Regions from separate parts of the Brevibacillus sp. HB1.1 genome, predicted to be linked through region 2. Evidence: a T-box and tRNA genes for the amino acid it is inferred to sense, from the RefSeq annotation. Region 2 holds a T-box; the other holds one or more tRNA genes.

Region 1 (8,074 bases), on a different contig from region 2:
TAGCTACTATCTCACCTGAACTATAATAAGGGAAATGCAGGAAATCGAATAGGGTATGATTTCCTGATTTTTTGGGACAATCAAAGTGGAGATTCAGTATATCTTGCCAAGGCGTTCATTGCCGACTCTGCCATTCGCTGTTTGAGTTGATCGTTTTCTACTACTTTTACCCGCAGGCCGAGAAAACGAATGCGCGATAAAATAAACTCCTGTTCGTCAGATAGAAAGTGCAGGGTGATCGTATACACCTGCGATTCTGGATCAAAAGCGACCTCTTTGTCAAAGCAGGAAAAGGCGTACAAGATGCGCTGGAGCTCAGCGTTGTAACGACGGATGATCACAATTTTTGCCATCTGCTTGCGCTGTTGGATCTGTTCCGAAATGGTCGGTAAAAAACTGTCATACCATACATCTTCTATGTGAAGCTCATCGACGGAGCGAATGAGATGCAGCGGAGTCGTGATCAGGCGATTGGAAGACATGTTCAGCCAGATCAGGTACCAGGCCTTCTTGGCAAGTGAATATTCCAGCTTGTAGGGAACCCCTCGTTGATTGCGAAAAACCGGGCCTTTGTTCGTGGCTGCGGTTATTTTTATGTGATTCTTGCCAAGTATGATTCGTCGCAGGGTGCGCACGAGTGGACTCCAGAGTTGTTTGGCCTGTGTTTGCGCTTTTTCCACGAATCGTTCTTGTTCGGTCGATTCACTTTCTGGTATGTGTGTCAAACGGCGAAGCTTATCGAGTGTAGCGGGCTCGAAAATTTCTGCCGCAGACGGATTCGCCAACATCAGGGCGAGCCACGCTTTTTCGTGTGAAGTTACCGGATAAACACCTGCTTCATCCAGCCGCGTCACTAGCTGGTAATTATGTATCTTATCAAACAGATTCATAGTAGGCGAGCAGCTCCTCCCATTCTTTTTGGAATTGCTTGCGAAGAAACAGCGGTTCAAGTACTTCGACGCTTGAACCGAAGCTGCGAATCCACGGGGTAATTTCCATCGTGCTGTTCACGTTTATCTCGTACACAAAGCTCTCCCGTGATTCTTCTGTCACAATCCCCCATTGTCCTTGTGCCTCTACTCGCTCTTGGATAAAGGAATGAGGCGTGTTGCGAGGCTGAAAAAAGCGAAGGCGTACGGTTACGAGTTTTCCGGTATCAATCAGCCAACTATAGGCAATGCGCTCATCCGCACTTGCTTGTAAGGAAGAGAAGATTTCCGGCGTAACGGAATTGCCTGTTACGAGCTTGGTCATACCTTCCACACGGTATTTGCGCAGCGGACCATTGCCGCACCCTTGTGCCAGCAAGTACCATCTGCCGTATTGATGATCAAAAATAACCCGGAGTGGAATCACCTTTTGATGTCGTCCGGATGAATCCCGTTGGAAGGCCGGATTTGTATTTTGGGAATCGTAAAACTTTCGACGTTTGGGCGTGTAGTAGTGAAATTCAACGATTTTTCGCTGACGAATAGCTTCCGTGAGAAGCAAAGCTTGATATTCATCGAGAATACGTGAGACAAAATGATATTTGTATAAAAACGCAGATGCATCGGTTAGCTTCAAGCGATATTTGAGATAACGCTTCACTTTTTCTTGCAGGAGATAACCAGGGACGGCCGGCAGCTGTGTATTGGCCATGAAGTCGATGAAATCATACAGATCTAATAGCTCGTCGTCCGTCAGCGAGTCTAGTAGCTCACCATCGAATTGATAAACGTACGGTCTGACTTCACTACTATTTTTTATCACGCCAATTTCTTCGAGGTATTTCATGTCTTGGCGAATCGTTTTTTCATCGGGCTCTGTATCCACAAACGTATCCAGCAAGTCTTTAATGGAGAGAGGCTGTTGTCTGAGCTTTTCCAAGATGTGCGACAGTCGCTCTACTTCCGAATCCTTCAATGATTTTGCATGATACAAAAACATCAAGAAATTGTCCGTCACCTCAAAATAGTTGTAACGAAGCTGCGCGTAATACTCTTTTTTCTCCTCATCGCCGACATGCTGATAAAAGGTCGATTGGATGTCCTTCAGCTTTTTTATCGTTTTATCAAGCGTATGAACGGAGATCCCGAGCCGCTCGGCTAACTGCTGCCGATTGTAGGCACCAGCGGTCAAAAACAGGAGACGGAGCAATTGCAGCTCTTTGTCAAAGCTTTCGCGTGCCATTACATTCATCCTTATTCATTCGTCATTTATTTCCAAATTAGTCCTCATATTACGAAGAGGCTGAAGAGAAGTCAATGATAAAAAGAGGTTCGTAATACTTTTACCATGTTCAAACCACATGCACGGATGGAAAATAAGGGTATGAAAAACAGCGCAGGCTGTGAGAGACAGGAGAAATGGATGATGAAAACAATCTTGCATGGAAACAACCATCGTGAAGTAAAGCTGGAGAATGGAGATGTGCACGTTTTTGCGAATGACGAAGTCTTTGCGAGCTTCGGTGAACGCGTATATCAAATGGCAGACAATAATTTGCGTATTCCGCGAAATGTTTATTTTTCGTATACGCCCGATGCGCATGTGGGCGTTGGGACCTGCATTGGGACGACAGCGGTTTGGAATCTTGCCGATGGATTTGTCTCGCCTTCCATCGTCGGATCAGACATTGGATGCGGAATGCGTGTGCATTTGACTCCGTTGCATCGAGACGACCTCAAAGACAAGAGCCTAAAACGTGCATTGATTGAAGCGATCGAAGCGTACGTCCCGACAAACGAACGGGGAAATACGCATTTTACAGATATTCGCTTGGAGGAAGTAGTGAAGCATGGCTTAAAAGGACTCCCTAGCAACTACATTCCGGATACAGAAGAAGCGCCCGACATGCTAAGCCGTTCTTTCTCGCATGTGGAAAAGTACACATTTGAATTCGACCATTCCTTCCTGGAGCAAATACCGCAAAAATCTTGGAGTCGTGGGTGGGGCCAGTTGGGAACATTGGGGGGCGGTAACCACTTTATTGAAATCCAGCATATCGAGATCGCGGAGGAGAACAGGGAGATTGCGAAAGCGTGGGGACTGTTCGATGGTCAGGTCGTCATCATGATTCATTCCGGTTCGCGGGCGTGGGGGGCAATGCTAGGGCGTGATTACACCAAAAGCTTCAAGGAAGCCATGTACAAATGGGGGATTCATAATCCCGAGCCGAGCCTGGTATATGCTCCGATTCAAAGCGAGGAAGGGCAACAGTATTTGAATTTGATGTACTCCGCGCTGAACTTTGCGGTAACGAATCGGCATATGATCGGATTTTCTGTTGAGCAGGCGTTTCGCGATGTTTTCGGTAGCGAGATGCGTACACCAGTCCTGTATGATTTGATGCATAATTACGCCTTGAAAGAATTCCATCGTAACACACCGATGCTCGTCCACCGCAAAGGAGCGACGAAGGCGTTGCCAGCAGGCCATTTCCAAAATCCGAAGGCTTATCGTGAAACAGGACATCCAGCTTTGATCCCAGGTTCTATGGGAACATCGTCCTATATCATGGTCGGATCGGACGCCGGAGCCAAAAACTTTTATTCGATCTGTCATGGTGCAGGGCGTGTTCGTTCCCGCAAAGCAACGAAGGAGCTTGTGACCATCGATCAATTCGAGCAGGCAATGCGCGTAGGACAGGAAGACGAGATCATGGTGAATCACCGTTCGCTCGCTTCCATCCTAGATGAATGCCCGCAAGCCTATAAAGATGTAGATCAAATCATCGATTCGGTTGTGGGAGCAAATCTTGCATCTGTCGTCGCAAAATGTAACCCTCTTATTGCCATAAAAGGAGTATAATGAAGAGTGGCTTCCTGAAAAATTTTAGGGGGAGCCACCTTTTGTGATTTAACTTACACTAAATAATAGAAATTAAATTGTGAACAAATTGCGTGAGAAGTTTCAAAAAATAGGTTCGAATGTAACATAAATTGCTTCGCTTCCTCAACCGATACCAAAAGAGAGACAAAATAGGGGAGATAGGGGAACAGATATGCCTACATACTATTACTTCACCTGCCTAAAATGCCGAACCCGGGGGGGAGTTTTCGGCGAACAGGCCTGGGGCTGGGGGAACTTTGACATGATCGAGTCCTTCAAATACCTGGCTCACCACATCCGTACATGCGGAGAAGATTCGATTCGCGTGATTTCTGAGGATGTAGATGATTATGTAGATCAGCTGCACGGAGAGTACAACACCTTCCTTGAGCAAACGAAGCATATATTTCCGCATTCCAAAGATTGGGAGTTCCTTGATCGATGGAAAACATTAAAAGTAGAAGAAATGAAGCTAAAATGGGTCGAGGAAAACCGGATTATGCATCCAGATGATCGGATGAAAATATGCGGAGTTCTTGATGCAGTGGACATCTTGAAAGAAGGGGCGGGTAGAGTCTCCTTCAGTGCGAGCGTGACGGATGAGGATGGGAAGGTGTGGAAAATCGTTGCTGACATGCGCGAATTACCCATTTTAAAACATTCGTATATCATCATTGGCGTCATGCAAGAGCATTCTATATTAGGGGAAGTCATTGAGGTGTACAAGATGATTCCACGAGTCGCTGTTCAAGACGAAAGGGGTAACGATCATGATTCTGGAGACAATCGGGCAATTACTAATTAAAGTGCGCGAGGAAAATCCACTTGTACATAACATGACGAACGTAGTTGTCACGAACTTTACAGCGAACGGCTTGTTAGCCCTTGGTGCATCACCTGTCATGGCGTACGCCAAGCAAGAGGTGGCAGACATGGCAAAAATCGCAGGAGCCCTTGTATTAAATATAGGGACATTGAATGAGCATGAGATCGAAGCGATGCTGATCGCAGGAAAATCGGCGAATCAGCATGGCGTGCCTGTTTTGTTAGATCCAGTGGGAGTGGGAGCAACATCGTACCGAACCGAGACAAGTCAACATCTTGCGCAGGAACTCGACCTTACCCTCATAAGAGGAAATGCTGCCGAGATTGCCAATGTCATCGGGGAGCGCTGGGATATTAAAGGTGTAGATGCGAAGGAAGCGGGCGGAGATGTCGAGGACCTAGCGAGAGCAGCAGCGAAAAAGCTCAAGACAATCGTTGCGATTACAGGCAAGGTCGATGTGATTTCGGATGGAGAAACGACTTACTCGATCCGGAATGGTCATCCCATCTTAACGAAGGTGACTGGAACTGGCTGTTTGTTAACGTCTGTTATGGGAGCGTTTGCAGCCATTGCAAATGACAAGCTGATCGCAGGAGCTGCCGCATTGGTATGCTATGGTGTTGCTGCGCAGCTGGCAGCAGAGAAAGCAGCGGGAGTAGGTCCAGGCAGTTTCCAAGTCGAATTTTTGAATGCCTTGCATAACGTGACGGCAGACGATGTTCGCCGTTTTGGGTATATCGAAAAAAGAGAATAAAAACTCCCCTTTTAAAAGGGGAGAAAAATGGCCGTAGAACGATTAAGCTAGATATGTTAGACAGTAGCTGTAATTTCGTAGTGAATAAGACAGCAGCTTCTTCTGGTGCTCGGATAGTGCTAGGAATATAAATTCTACTTGATCATCATCGTATGGACGGACATAAAAACGGGAAATACCATGACAAATAATTTCTCTCTTTAACGTCAGCGCCACACTGGCGTCTGTTCGTATGTGCAATTCCACGCTGCGTACCCTCCTTGGACATTCAATAGAGTACCAAAAAAATACAAGGAAAAACAAGGGAATTATGTCTGATTCATGTCCAAGTTGTTACCAAATTTCGTATGAAAACTGACAAGAAGAATGATTCAGAAAAAACTAGCGGGGATTGCTGGGGAAGCAACCTGTTCGAGAGAAAAAATTCGAGATGAGTCCGGCCATTCTCCCTTTTTCCGTTGAGTTATTTACTTTATTTCGAAGGCAACGTACGAGCTCCTGATCGCAATGACAAGAAAAATAGCCGTGCTTTCGATAGCAATCATCATGCCGCTTGCAGCATCTGTCGACGTCATCAATCGGAGCATCCGGTCCGGAGCATCCAGGCCCACACCAGTTTCCGTACAAACAGGGGAAGCCTACTGATCGGCGTTTTCTTTTTGACAACTGGCATCACTCCGTCTTGTAAAGGGATACTACTTGCATCATATTGAACAGAAAGTGAACTTGCTTTAGGCAATCTCCCTTTTTTCGTTTCGATAGATATTCGCCTGAGTATGAATTACACGGAGGTCGACCAAGGGATAAACTTTCAAAATATCACTTGAAATCATATTGGGAATATGATAGATTAATTCTTGCCGAAGCGAACGCTTGCAGGCTCGATGGATGGATGTCCGAGCGGCCGAAGGAGCACGATTGGAAATCGTGTAGGCGGTGTCGAACCGTCTCGTGGGTTCAAATCCCACTCCATCCGCCATCATACATGGCCCGTTGGTGAAGCGGTTTAACACAGCAGCCTTTCACGCTGTCATACAGGGGTTCGAATCCCCTACGGGTCACTTAAACATCCCGTATAGTAATCCGGGGCCCCCGCAAAGTACTCGGAATATGCATCATTGTATTGGCGTCACTTTGTGGGGTTATCTGGAGGCTTAGCTCAGCTGGGAGAGCATCTGCCTTACAAGCAGAGGGTCGGCGGTTCGATCCCGTCAGCCTCCACCATTTTTATATGCGGTCGTGGCGGAATTGGCAGACGCGCTAGATTCAGGTTCTAGTGGTGGCAACACCGTGGAGGTTCAAGTCCTCTCGACCGCACCAAGCAAACCCAATACATGGCGGTCGTGGCGAAGGGGTTAACGCACCGGATTGTGGCTCCGGCACTCGTGGGTTCAAGTCCCATCGATCGCCCCATATATGTTCAAAATGTAAAATGAAACAGCCCAGCGGTGGTTCCTGTAGAGGAACTCCGGCTGGGCTTTCTTTGTATCTGTCTACGAATGAGCTACTGGCTGATAAAAGTGAAGGCGATTGCCAAAAGGATCGGTCACGCTCACTTCGCGTGTTCCCCACGGCGTCTCCTCTAAACCGGGACAAGCGTACTTGTATCCTTGACGCAACAGTGACTGATGAAAAAGCTCAATGTCCTCTACCTGTATGCGAATCGCTGAGCCAGGACAAGCATCCCCGTGATGCTCAGATAGATGAATCGTGCACGATGGAGAGGAAATTTGCATGTACAAAGGAAAATGCTCCTCGTAACGATGCTCCCAATCAATCTGAAACCCTAGAAACTCTACATAAAATTCTCTTGCCTTCTCAACGTCAAACATGCGAAAAATAGGCGTTATGATCGGATTCATTTGCCCAGAAACCTCCGGATTGTATTGAGGGAGGCGAGGTGCACCCCTTCGTGAAAAATCGTTCGGACAAGCACTTGTGCAATCGTATGCATGCCGGATTCAGTTGCGGGAAACTCTTCTTCTAATCGATCCTTGTAAGTAGCTTGTATCGTCTGAGGTTGTTCTTTTAATAAGGAGACGAGTACTTCGAGTTTCGGTGGTGGTGTATCCCAGTCAGCAGGTTTTGTACCGAAGTTAAACCATTCGTTGAAGCCAGGGGGGATTGGGATCGTTTCTTTTGTAAGGTGAGCGATCCATAAATACTGATCGAGATAGATGTGCCCCAGATTCCACAAGATATTGTTGGAGAAACCATCGGGAATGATGTTCACATCTTCATCCGTCAAACCATCGATAGCTTTTAACGTCTCCTGTCGATAATCCTCTAGCTGCTGGAATAGCACCCTGTGCCGCTTTTCCATACTTTTTCCCCCTTGAGTGGCAGTCTTCGCAAATAAATTCGAGTCAGAGAATCTACTTCCTTCTATAAGAAGGGGAAGTACTAACAAAAAAGCGTGCAGAACAACTCGTCTGCACGCTTTTTTGTATGTTGTGTATAGGAAACTGCGCTACATTCTTTCCTGCTCGAGGGCATGAGAAGGGGAGAAGAGTTTCCGCCATTTTACTTGCGGTACGCAAATGGCAGCGAGGATCATAAATACGCCACCCCATTGAGGGAGAGAGACAGTCTCTTGAAGCACGAAACTCGACAAGAGTACGACTGTGGGCAGCTCCACTGCACTTAAAATGGTAGCCAGTCCATTACCGATCCGTGGCACA
Region 2 (8,074 bases):
GATCTTGAAGCTGCCGTTTTTCAAATCTGCCCAGGTCTTGGGAGGATTTTGTACCTTTGTCTTGTCCGTAATAAAGGCCAGTGTTCCGGTATAGCCCAGCAACCAATGTCCTTCATCATCTTTTGCCCAGTCGGGAATGTCGTTCCAGTAAGAGGTTTTGTAAGGCAGCGTCAGCCCTTTTTGCTTGGCTAACGGTCCAAAAGCAATACCTACGTCACCGATGTCTGCTGTGGCGTCTTCTTTTTCTGCTTCAAATTTAGCCAATTCTTCTGCGCTCGACATGTCCGTGTCCGTATGCTTCAAGCCGTATTCCTTTGCGAGATTGCCCCAAGTCTCTCCCCAGTTTGCCCACGTGTCCGGCATACCCACGGAGTTGACTTCTCCCTCCTGCTTTGCTTTTTCCACGATTTGATCCAGGGTCAATTGCGACGTATCCAGAGAAGTGCCTGATTTCGTCTCGGTGGCACATCCCGCAAGCAGAAAAACGGATGTCATGACAACAACGGTTCGTTTCCAGCTTAACTGGTTCCCTCTCATCTTTAAGGCCCCTTTTCGTTTTTATTTGTGTTTGATTCTTTTGTTTTTTCTAAGCTAATCGTAAACAACAAAAATGAAACTGATATAAATGCGTTGTTAAAAAGCTATTAAGACTCTATGAAAAATAGACGTGAACGCAAAAAGTGGCTCTCTGAATACCAGAGAACCACGTAGTCCTTCGTTTTTCCTATTTAATTATGGGCGAATTGCTCCTCTTCCGTCGACCCGCTAAGCGCAGTCGTAGAGGATTTGCCGCCAGAGATAACTTGCGCAACCTCATCGAAATAGCCCGTTCCGACTTCACGCTGATGACGAGTCGCCGTATAGCCATGTACTTCACTGGCGAATTCAGCTTGCTGTAATTCAGAGTAGGCAGCCATTCCACGATCACGATATCCACGCGCCAGTTCAAACATGCCGTAATTCAGGGAGTGGAAGCCAGCAAGCGTGACAAATTGGAACTTGTAGCCCATCTCGCCGATCTCTTCCTGGAAGCGAGCGATAGTCTGTTCATCCAGCTTCTTTTTCCAGTTGAAAGAAGGAGAGCAATTGTACGCTAACAGCTTGCCCGGGTATTTGGCATGGATCGCTTCTGCAAAACGGCGTGCTTCCTCCAAATTTGGCTCAGAAGTCTCGCACCAGATCAAATCTGCATAAGGAGCGTACGCCAGTCCACGGGCAATCGCTGCATCCAATCCGCCGCGTAGACGGAAGAAGCCCTCTGCTGTTCGTTCACCCGTCAGGAATGGTTTATCCTGCTCGTCGATGTCGCTGGTGATCAGGAAAGCGCCATTTGCATCGGTACGTGCCACGATAATCGTTGGAACCCCCATCACATCTGCCGCAAATCGTGCGGAAATCAGGTTACGGACGGCTGCTTGCGTCGGAATCAGTACCTTCCCGCCCATATGGCCGCATTTTTTCTCGGAAGCCAGCTGGTCTTCAAAATGCACGCCTGCTGCACCCGCTTCAATCATACCCTTCATCAATTCGAAGACGTTCAGTGGCCCACCAAAGCCCGCTTCTGCATCTGCTACGATCGGAGCAAACCAATTCGTCTCGGTACCCCCTTCTGATTGATCGATCTGATCAGCCCGTTGCAATGCCTGATTAATTCTTTTTACGACTTGGGGAACACTGTTTGCCGGGTAGAGGCTTTGATCAGGATACATCTGACCAGACAGATTGGCATCGGCCGCTACCTGCCAGCCACTCAAATAAATCGCTTTTAATCCTGCCTTTACCTGCTGAATCGCTTGATTCCCGGTCAAAGCCCCCAACGCTTTAATATGGTGCTCGGTATGCAAGAGGCTCCACAGACGCTCTGCCCCTAGACGAGCCAGCGTATGTTCGATTTGTACGGAACCGCGCAGACGAACGACATCTTCTGCCGTATATGGACGTGTAATTCCTTCAAAACGCTCGCCTTGCCAGCTTTGCTCCACCTGTTGAATCGCTTCTTGCTTGTTTGCCTTCGTCATTTTCATTTCCCCCACTCTTTTTATTTTTATAAATAGCGATAACCCGGTACAGTTAGGAAGTCTTCGAAATCTTCTGTCGTTACCAATTGCAAGAACAGATCACCAGCAATCGGATACTTGCTGTTGTCGTACCTCTCTTGACCGATTGCTTGCTTGATCGCTTGCAGCTCCTCACTCAACCATTGCTTCACCAAACCTTCCGTCACCTTTCTACCATCCTGCAAGACTCCGTGACGATGACGCATCCATTGCCAGACTTGTGCCCGCGAAATTTCTGCTGTAGCCGCATCCTCCATCAGATTGTTGATCGGTACAGCCCCAGAGCCTCGCAACCAAGCCTCGATGTACTGTATGCCTACGCTTATGTTCGTACGGACACCCGCTTCTGTAATCGTGCCCTCTGGAACTGCCAGCAGTTTCTTAGCGGATACATCCACATCTTCACGTTTGTACCAGATTTGGTTCGGCTCTCTCATCAAGCGATCGAACACTTCCATAGCTACCGGCACTAGCCCTGGGTGAGCAACCCACGTCCCATCATGTCCATCGTACGCTTCCCGCTCTTTGTCAGCGCGCACTTTGGCGATGGCTTCTGCATTTTGTACCGGGTCATTTTTCACCGGAATTTGTGCAGCCATTCCGCCAATGCAAGGCGCCATCCGTTTATGGCAAGTCTTCACGGCCAGCGTGGTGTATGCCTTCATGAACGGAACTGTCATGGTTACTTGGGCACGATCCGGTGTAATGACATCAGGCTGATTCCGCAGCTTTTTGATATAGCTGAAAATGTAATCCCAGCGTCCGCAATTCAGTCCTGCACTATGCTCGCGCAACTCGTACAGAATCTCATCCATCTCAAAAGCTGCAAGAATCGTCTCGATCAATACTGTCGCGCGAATCGTGCCGCGTGGAATATTTAATTCATCCTGCGCGAAAAGGAAGACGTCGTTCCAGAGGCGAGCCTCCAGATGGCTCTCCAGTTTCGGTAAGTAGAAATACGGTGCTGTCTGATTCGCGATAAGAGCGTCTACGTTGTGGTAAAAGTAAAGTCCGAAGTCAAGCAGGCTGCCGGAGATCGGTTTTCGATCGAGGAGAATGTGCTTTTCTTCAAGATGCCAGCCACGAGGACGCACGATCAAAACCGCTGTCTTTTCATTGAGGGTGTATGATTTGCCTTCCGGACTGATGTAAGAGATATTGCGGCGTACCGCATCCTTCATGTTGATTTGGCCTTGGATGGTGTTCTCCCATGTCGGTGAGTTGGCGTCCTCAAAATCAGCCATGAAAAGCCGAGCACCCGAGTTCAGTGCATTGATGACCATTTTCCGATCACCCGAAGGTCCCGTAATCTCCACCCGTCTGTCCTGCAAATCTTTGGGCAATGGAGCAACAGTCCAATCTCCTTTACGAATATCCGCTGTTTCCTGTAGAAAATCGGGTAGTTGACCTGCATCGATCTGCAATTGACGCTCCACGCGTTTAGCCAACAATTGTTGTCGTCTGTCGCCAAATCTTTGCTCCAGCTTCATCACGAATTGAATCGCTTCTGGTGTCAGGATATCTTGATAACCGGGGTGCATCTCACCGGAAATCTGCACCTCCAGCGGATATGGATTCGTTGGTACGGTAGTCAAAACAGCTCCTCCTCCCTCACTTCAAAGTTATTATGATACAGATTGATAAAATGTTTTTTATTATATAACAGCAAGAGCAAAAAAAATGTCCTTACTCCTGATACCCGCTGCCACTGCAATGGCTGCAGCATACATGACCATCTCCCAAGCAATTGTGGCAAGCCGCTCCGTTGGCATCATGACCAACGCCTCCACATTTTGGGCAATTTTGTTCTCCGTTTCCTTCACATCGATAGCAGTCCATTCTCCATTCCTCCATTTCTGTATTAAAACAATATTCTTAAAATTTGTTTTTATTATATAACAGAGATTAGTACAGTGCAACACGTTTTTTAAAAAATTCCACCTGTATTAGTACACAATATAAAACAGCCCTTGACCCGTTATGGATCAAGAGCTGCTTTCCTTATCTCTTGCTTATTACTTCGGCGCGATCTTGTCTACTCCGCCCATGTACGGACGAAGAACTTCTGGAATCACGATGGCTCCATCTGCCACTTGGTAGTTCTCCAAGATCGCTGCTACTGTACGTCCAATCGCCAAACCAGAACCATTCAATGTATGCACAAATTCCGGCTTCGATTTTGTATCGCGACGGAAACGGATATTGGCGCGGCGCGCTTGGAAATCTTCAAAGTTCGAGCAAGACGAGATTTCACGGTATGTGCCACCGCTTGGAATCCAAACTTCCAGGTCGAATTTCTTCGCAGCTGTAAATCCTAGATCGCCTGTGCACATGCTCAAGACACGGTATGGCAGTCCAAGCAGTTGAAGCACCTTTTCAGCGTTTTTCACCAGTTTGTCGAGTTCGTCATAAGACTCCTCTGGTTTCACGAATTTCACCAACTCAACTTTGTTGAATTGATGCTGACGAATCAACCCACGCGTATCACGGCCAGCAGAACCCGCTTCCGAACGGAAACATGCGCTGAAAGCAGTGTAGTAGCGAGGGAGATCTGCTCCATCCATGATTTCATCACGATGCATATTGGTGACTGGCACCTCTGCAGTTGGAATCAGGAAGTAATCTGGTCCCTCGATTTTGAATGCATCCTCTTCGAACTTAGGTAATTGACCCGTTCCTGTCATGCTCGTGCGGTTGACGATAAACGGTGGGATCACTTCTTCATAGCCATGCTCATTCGAGTGCAGATCCATCATGAAGTTCATCAGTGCGCGCTCCAGGCGTGCACCCAAGCCTTTATAGAAAACAAAACGGCTTCCTGTTACTTTTGCCGCCGTTTCAAAATCGAGGATGCCTGCTTGGCTAGCCAGCTCCCAGTGAGGCTTAATCTCAAAGTCAAATGCACGTGGCTCTCCCCATGTCCAGGCAATCACGTTATCGTCTTCTGTCGTACCGATCGGCGTGCTTTCGTGCGGCAGGTTCGGGAGGCTCAGCAAGATGAACTCCAGCTGCTCATCCAGTTGGCGCAGCTCTTCATCCAAAGCCTTGATGCGTTCATTTACTTCTTTCATTTCAGTGATCAGATGGTCTGCATTTTCCTTATTGCGTTTCATAACCGCTACTTGCTCGGATACCGTGTTACGCTTATTTTTCAGCGCTTCTGCTTCTTGGATGATTTGGCGACGCTTTTCATCTACTTCTACGAATTGATCCAACGCAGAAATATCTTCATTGCGGTAAGCCAAACGGCGTTTTACTTCTTCCAAATCCTGGCGTAATACTTTTACGTCCAACATGTGTAAATCCCTCCGAATCGTATTGAAAAAAAACAAAAAACACCCGTCCCCTGGTAAGGGACGAGTGTTGTATACCCGCGTTGCCACCCTCGTTGACACATGCAGCAATCCTTCATGCACATGCCCACTCTTCCGTCATAACGGGACGGTTCCGGGCAAAGTTGTTGTTCCTTTGCCACTCCGAGATGGATTCCTTCACATAACCGGATCGGTTTACACCTACCACCGACTCTCTAGGCCTGGCTCTTGTGAAGTACTTGTTCTCATCATCGCATTCTCATTCATGAATACTATTATTGTTAACTGTACTACAGGTTCTATACGTATGTAAAGAGCAGCCCACCTCGATCTTTTCAGAAAAAAAGAAGATCGGCGCCTTTTTGACGGCCGATCTTCCGGTATGACAGCTAGCTTCTGTATTCCTTGACCATGTCGAGGAAGTATTTGTGCAGTCTTGTATCTTCGGTCAATTCTGGGTGAAAGGCTGCTGCCAAATAGTGACCGCTTCGGGCGACAACAATCTTGTCTTCGTGCTTGGCCAAGACTTGACCGTTCTCTCCTACTTCCATGATATACGGTGCCCGGATGAACACTGCCGGGTAATCTGCCGCCACACCCGCAACAGGCATCAAGACTTCAAAGCTCTCCTTTTGGCGACCAAAAGCATTCCGCTCTACTTTGATGTCCATCAACCCTAGATGGCAATCGTCTTGTCCTTGAATCTGTTTTGCCAGAAGGATCGCTCCTGCGCAAGTTCCGAAGATCGGCTTGTTCGCCTTACCGAACTCTTGAACCGCCTCCATGAATCCGTACTTGTGCATCAGCTTGCTTATCGTGGTGCTCTCTCCGCCGGGAATGACCAGCCCGTCGAGGTCATCCAGTTCTTCTACTTTTTTGACCGGGACGGCTGTGGCACCAACCTCTTCTAGCAGTCGCACATGTTCTGCTACAGCTCCTTGTAGAGCGAGTACGCCGATTTTCATGCTACTCACCTTACCAGCCGCGCTCTTGCATACGATCAGCTTCACGAATTTTGGAGATTTCGATACCTGGCATTGCCGTCCCCAAGCCTTTGGATACGCGAGCAATCAGTTCGTAATCCGTGTAGTGGGTGGTCGCTTCCACAATCGCGCGAGCAAACTTCTCTGGATTCTCTGATTTAAAGATACCAGAGCCAACAAACACGCCATCGGAGCCCAATTGCATCATCAGGGCAGCATCTGCTGGTGTTGCTACTCCGCCTGCTGCGAAGTTTACGACTGGTAGCTTACCTGTTTTGTGTACCGCTTCAAGAAGTTCGTATGGAGCACCCAGGTTTTTGGCTTCCGCCATCAGTTCATCGTAGGACATGGCTTGCACTTTGCGGATTTGGGACATCATCGTACGCATATGACGAACAGCCTCTACAATGTTTCCGGTTCCTGGCTCACCTTTTGTGCGGATCATGGATGCACCTTCTCCGATACGACGGAGAGCTTCACCCAGATCACGGGCGCCACATACAAACGGTACAGTGAACTCTTTTTTATTGATATGGTACAAGTCATCTGCCGGAGTGAGTACTTCACTCTCATCGAGATAATCTACACCCAGAGACTCAAGAACACGCGCTTCAACAAAATGACCGATACGAGCTTTTGCCATAACAGGGATCGAAACAGCTTTCAGTACTTCCTCTACAATGCTAAGGTCCGCCATACGCGCAACTCCACCAGCTGCACGAATGTCAGACGGTACACGCTCCAAAGCCATTACAGCAACAGCACCCGCTGCTTCTGCAATTTTTGCTTGTTCAGCATTTACGACGTCCATAATAACGCCGCCTTTTTGCATTTCAGCCATACCTCTTTTTACGCGGGATGTTCCTACTTGTACCATGTCATTACCCCCTACATCATGAGTCAGAACCGAAACTGTTATGTGGTGTTATGGTTCCTGTTACCGTCATTGTAAACGATAGATGTAGGGGAAAACAACCATTATTTAATTTCCTGTCCCACTGCTAAACAAATTGCTGAAAAACTCTATGATGCTGCGGAAGAACAGACGAATCCAGCTGGCTTCCTCTACTACCTGTCCTGCTACTACATCAACACCTGCTTTTGTCGCGTCTTCAGGCTGCAAATAATCCGTATCCTTCATGCCTTCTTCTTTCAATACGATCTTACCGACAACCTGTCCTTGCGTAATTGGCGCGGTCAGCTCCTGGAAGGTAACAGTTGGTGTGAATTTTGCTTCTGTACCGATCTTTGTAATCATATTTACTTCGCTACCTGTAACGGCTGGAACTGTTACCTCTACACCGTTTTTCACAGGGGCTATTTCAAACCCTTTAACTGGTACATTCTTGTCCATTTGTTTCGTCAGTTTGTAATTGTTAAAACCGTAGTCAAACAGTTTTCTGGTCTCCGCGAAACGCTTTGTATTGCTATCTGTATTCATTACTACACTAATCAAACGCATGTTGTCACGAACAGCCGTCCCTGTAAAGCAATAGCCCGCTGCAAGTGTATGCCCTGTTTTCAATCCATCTACGCCCGGATAGTAGCTAATCAGACCAGGCAGCATCCAGTTGAAGCTTTTCTTGCTCCACTCTTGTGGGGTACCTGTTCGGAATGTGAAGTTTGTTTTTTTGGAAACTTCCAATGCCTCAGGGAAATCACGGATCAGAGCACGTGCGAGGATAGCCGAATCGCGTGCCGACATCAGATTTTCTGGTTG

Evidence for each region. The T-box of region 2 lies ahead of serS (serine--tRNA ligase). A T-box ahead of a tRNA ligase gene usually reads a tRNA of that ligase, here a tRNA-Ser.
Region 1: it encodes a tRNA-Ser, which carries the amino acid that the T-box ahead of serS (serine--tRNA ligase) is inferred to sense. The anticodon was not compared.

Annotation. Positions count from the first base shown of each region.
Region 1 covers NZ_JABMIV010000001.1:830,215-838,288, reverse strand. Annotated here, with positions in the region: gene HPY27_RS04135 (WYL domain-containing protein) at 81-890, opposite strand; gene HPY27_RS04130 (helix-turn-helix transcriptional regulator) at 877-2,172, opposite strand; gene HPY27_RS04125 (RtcB family protein) at 2,356-3,792, shown strand; gene HPY27_RS04120 (hypothetical protein) at 4,076-4,618, shown strand; gene thiM (hydroxyethylthiazole kinase) at 4,584-5,393, shown strand; tRNA gene HPY27_RS04105 (tRNA-Ser) at 6,280-6,372, shown strand; tRNA gene HPY27_RS04100 (tRNA-Glu) at 6,381-6,454, shown strand; tRNA gene HPY27_RS04095 (tRNA-Val) at 6,542-6,617, shown strand; tRNA gene HPY27_RS04090 (tRNA-Leu) at 6,627-6,713, shown strand; tRNA gene HPY27_RS04085 (tRNA-His) at 6,731-6,806, shown strand; gene HPY27_RS04080 (glyoxalase superfamily protein) at 6,887-7,255, opposite strand; gene HPY27_RS04075 (DinB family protein) at 7,252-7,716, opposite strand; gene HPY27_RS04070 (EamA family transporter) at 7,864-8,074, opposite strand, start outside.
Region 2 covers NZ_JABMIV010000023.1:13,103-21,176, forward strand. Annotated here, with positions in the region: gene HPY27_RS29585 (ABC transporter substrate-binding protein) at 1-537, opposite strand, end outside; gene aceA (isocitrate lyase) at 729-2,018, opposite strand; gene aceB (malate synthase A) at 2,045-3,652, opposite strand; gene serS (serine--tRNA ligase) at 4,073-5,353, opposite strand; T-box leader at 5,407-5,632, opposite strand; gene pdxT (pyridoxal 5'-phosphate synthase glutaminase subunit PdxT) at 5,761-6,336, opposite strand; gene pdxS (pyridoxal 5'-phosphate synthase lyase subunit PdxS) at 6,347-7,231, opposite strand; gene HPY27_RS29620 (D-alanyl-D-alanine carboxypeptidase family protein) at 7,337-8,074, opposite strand, start outside.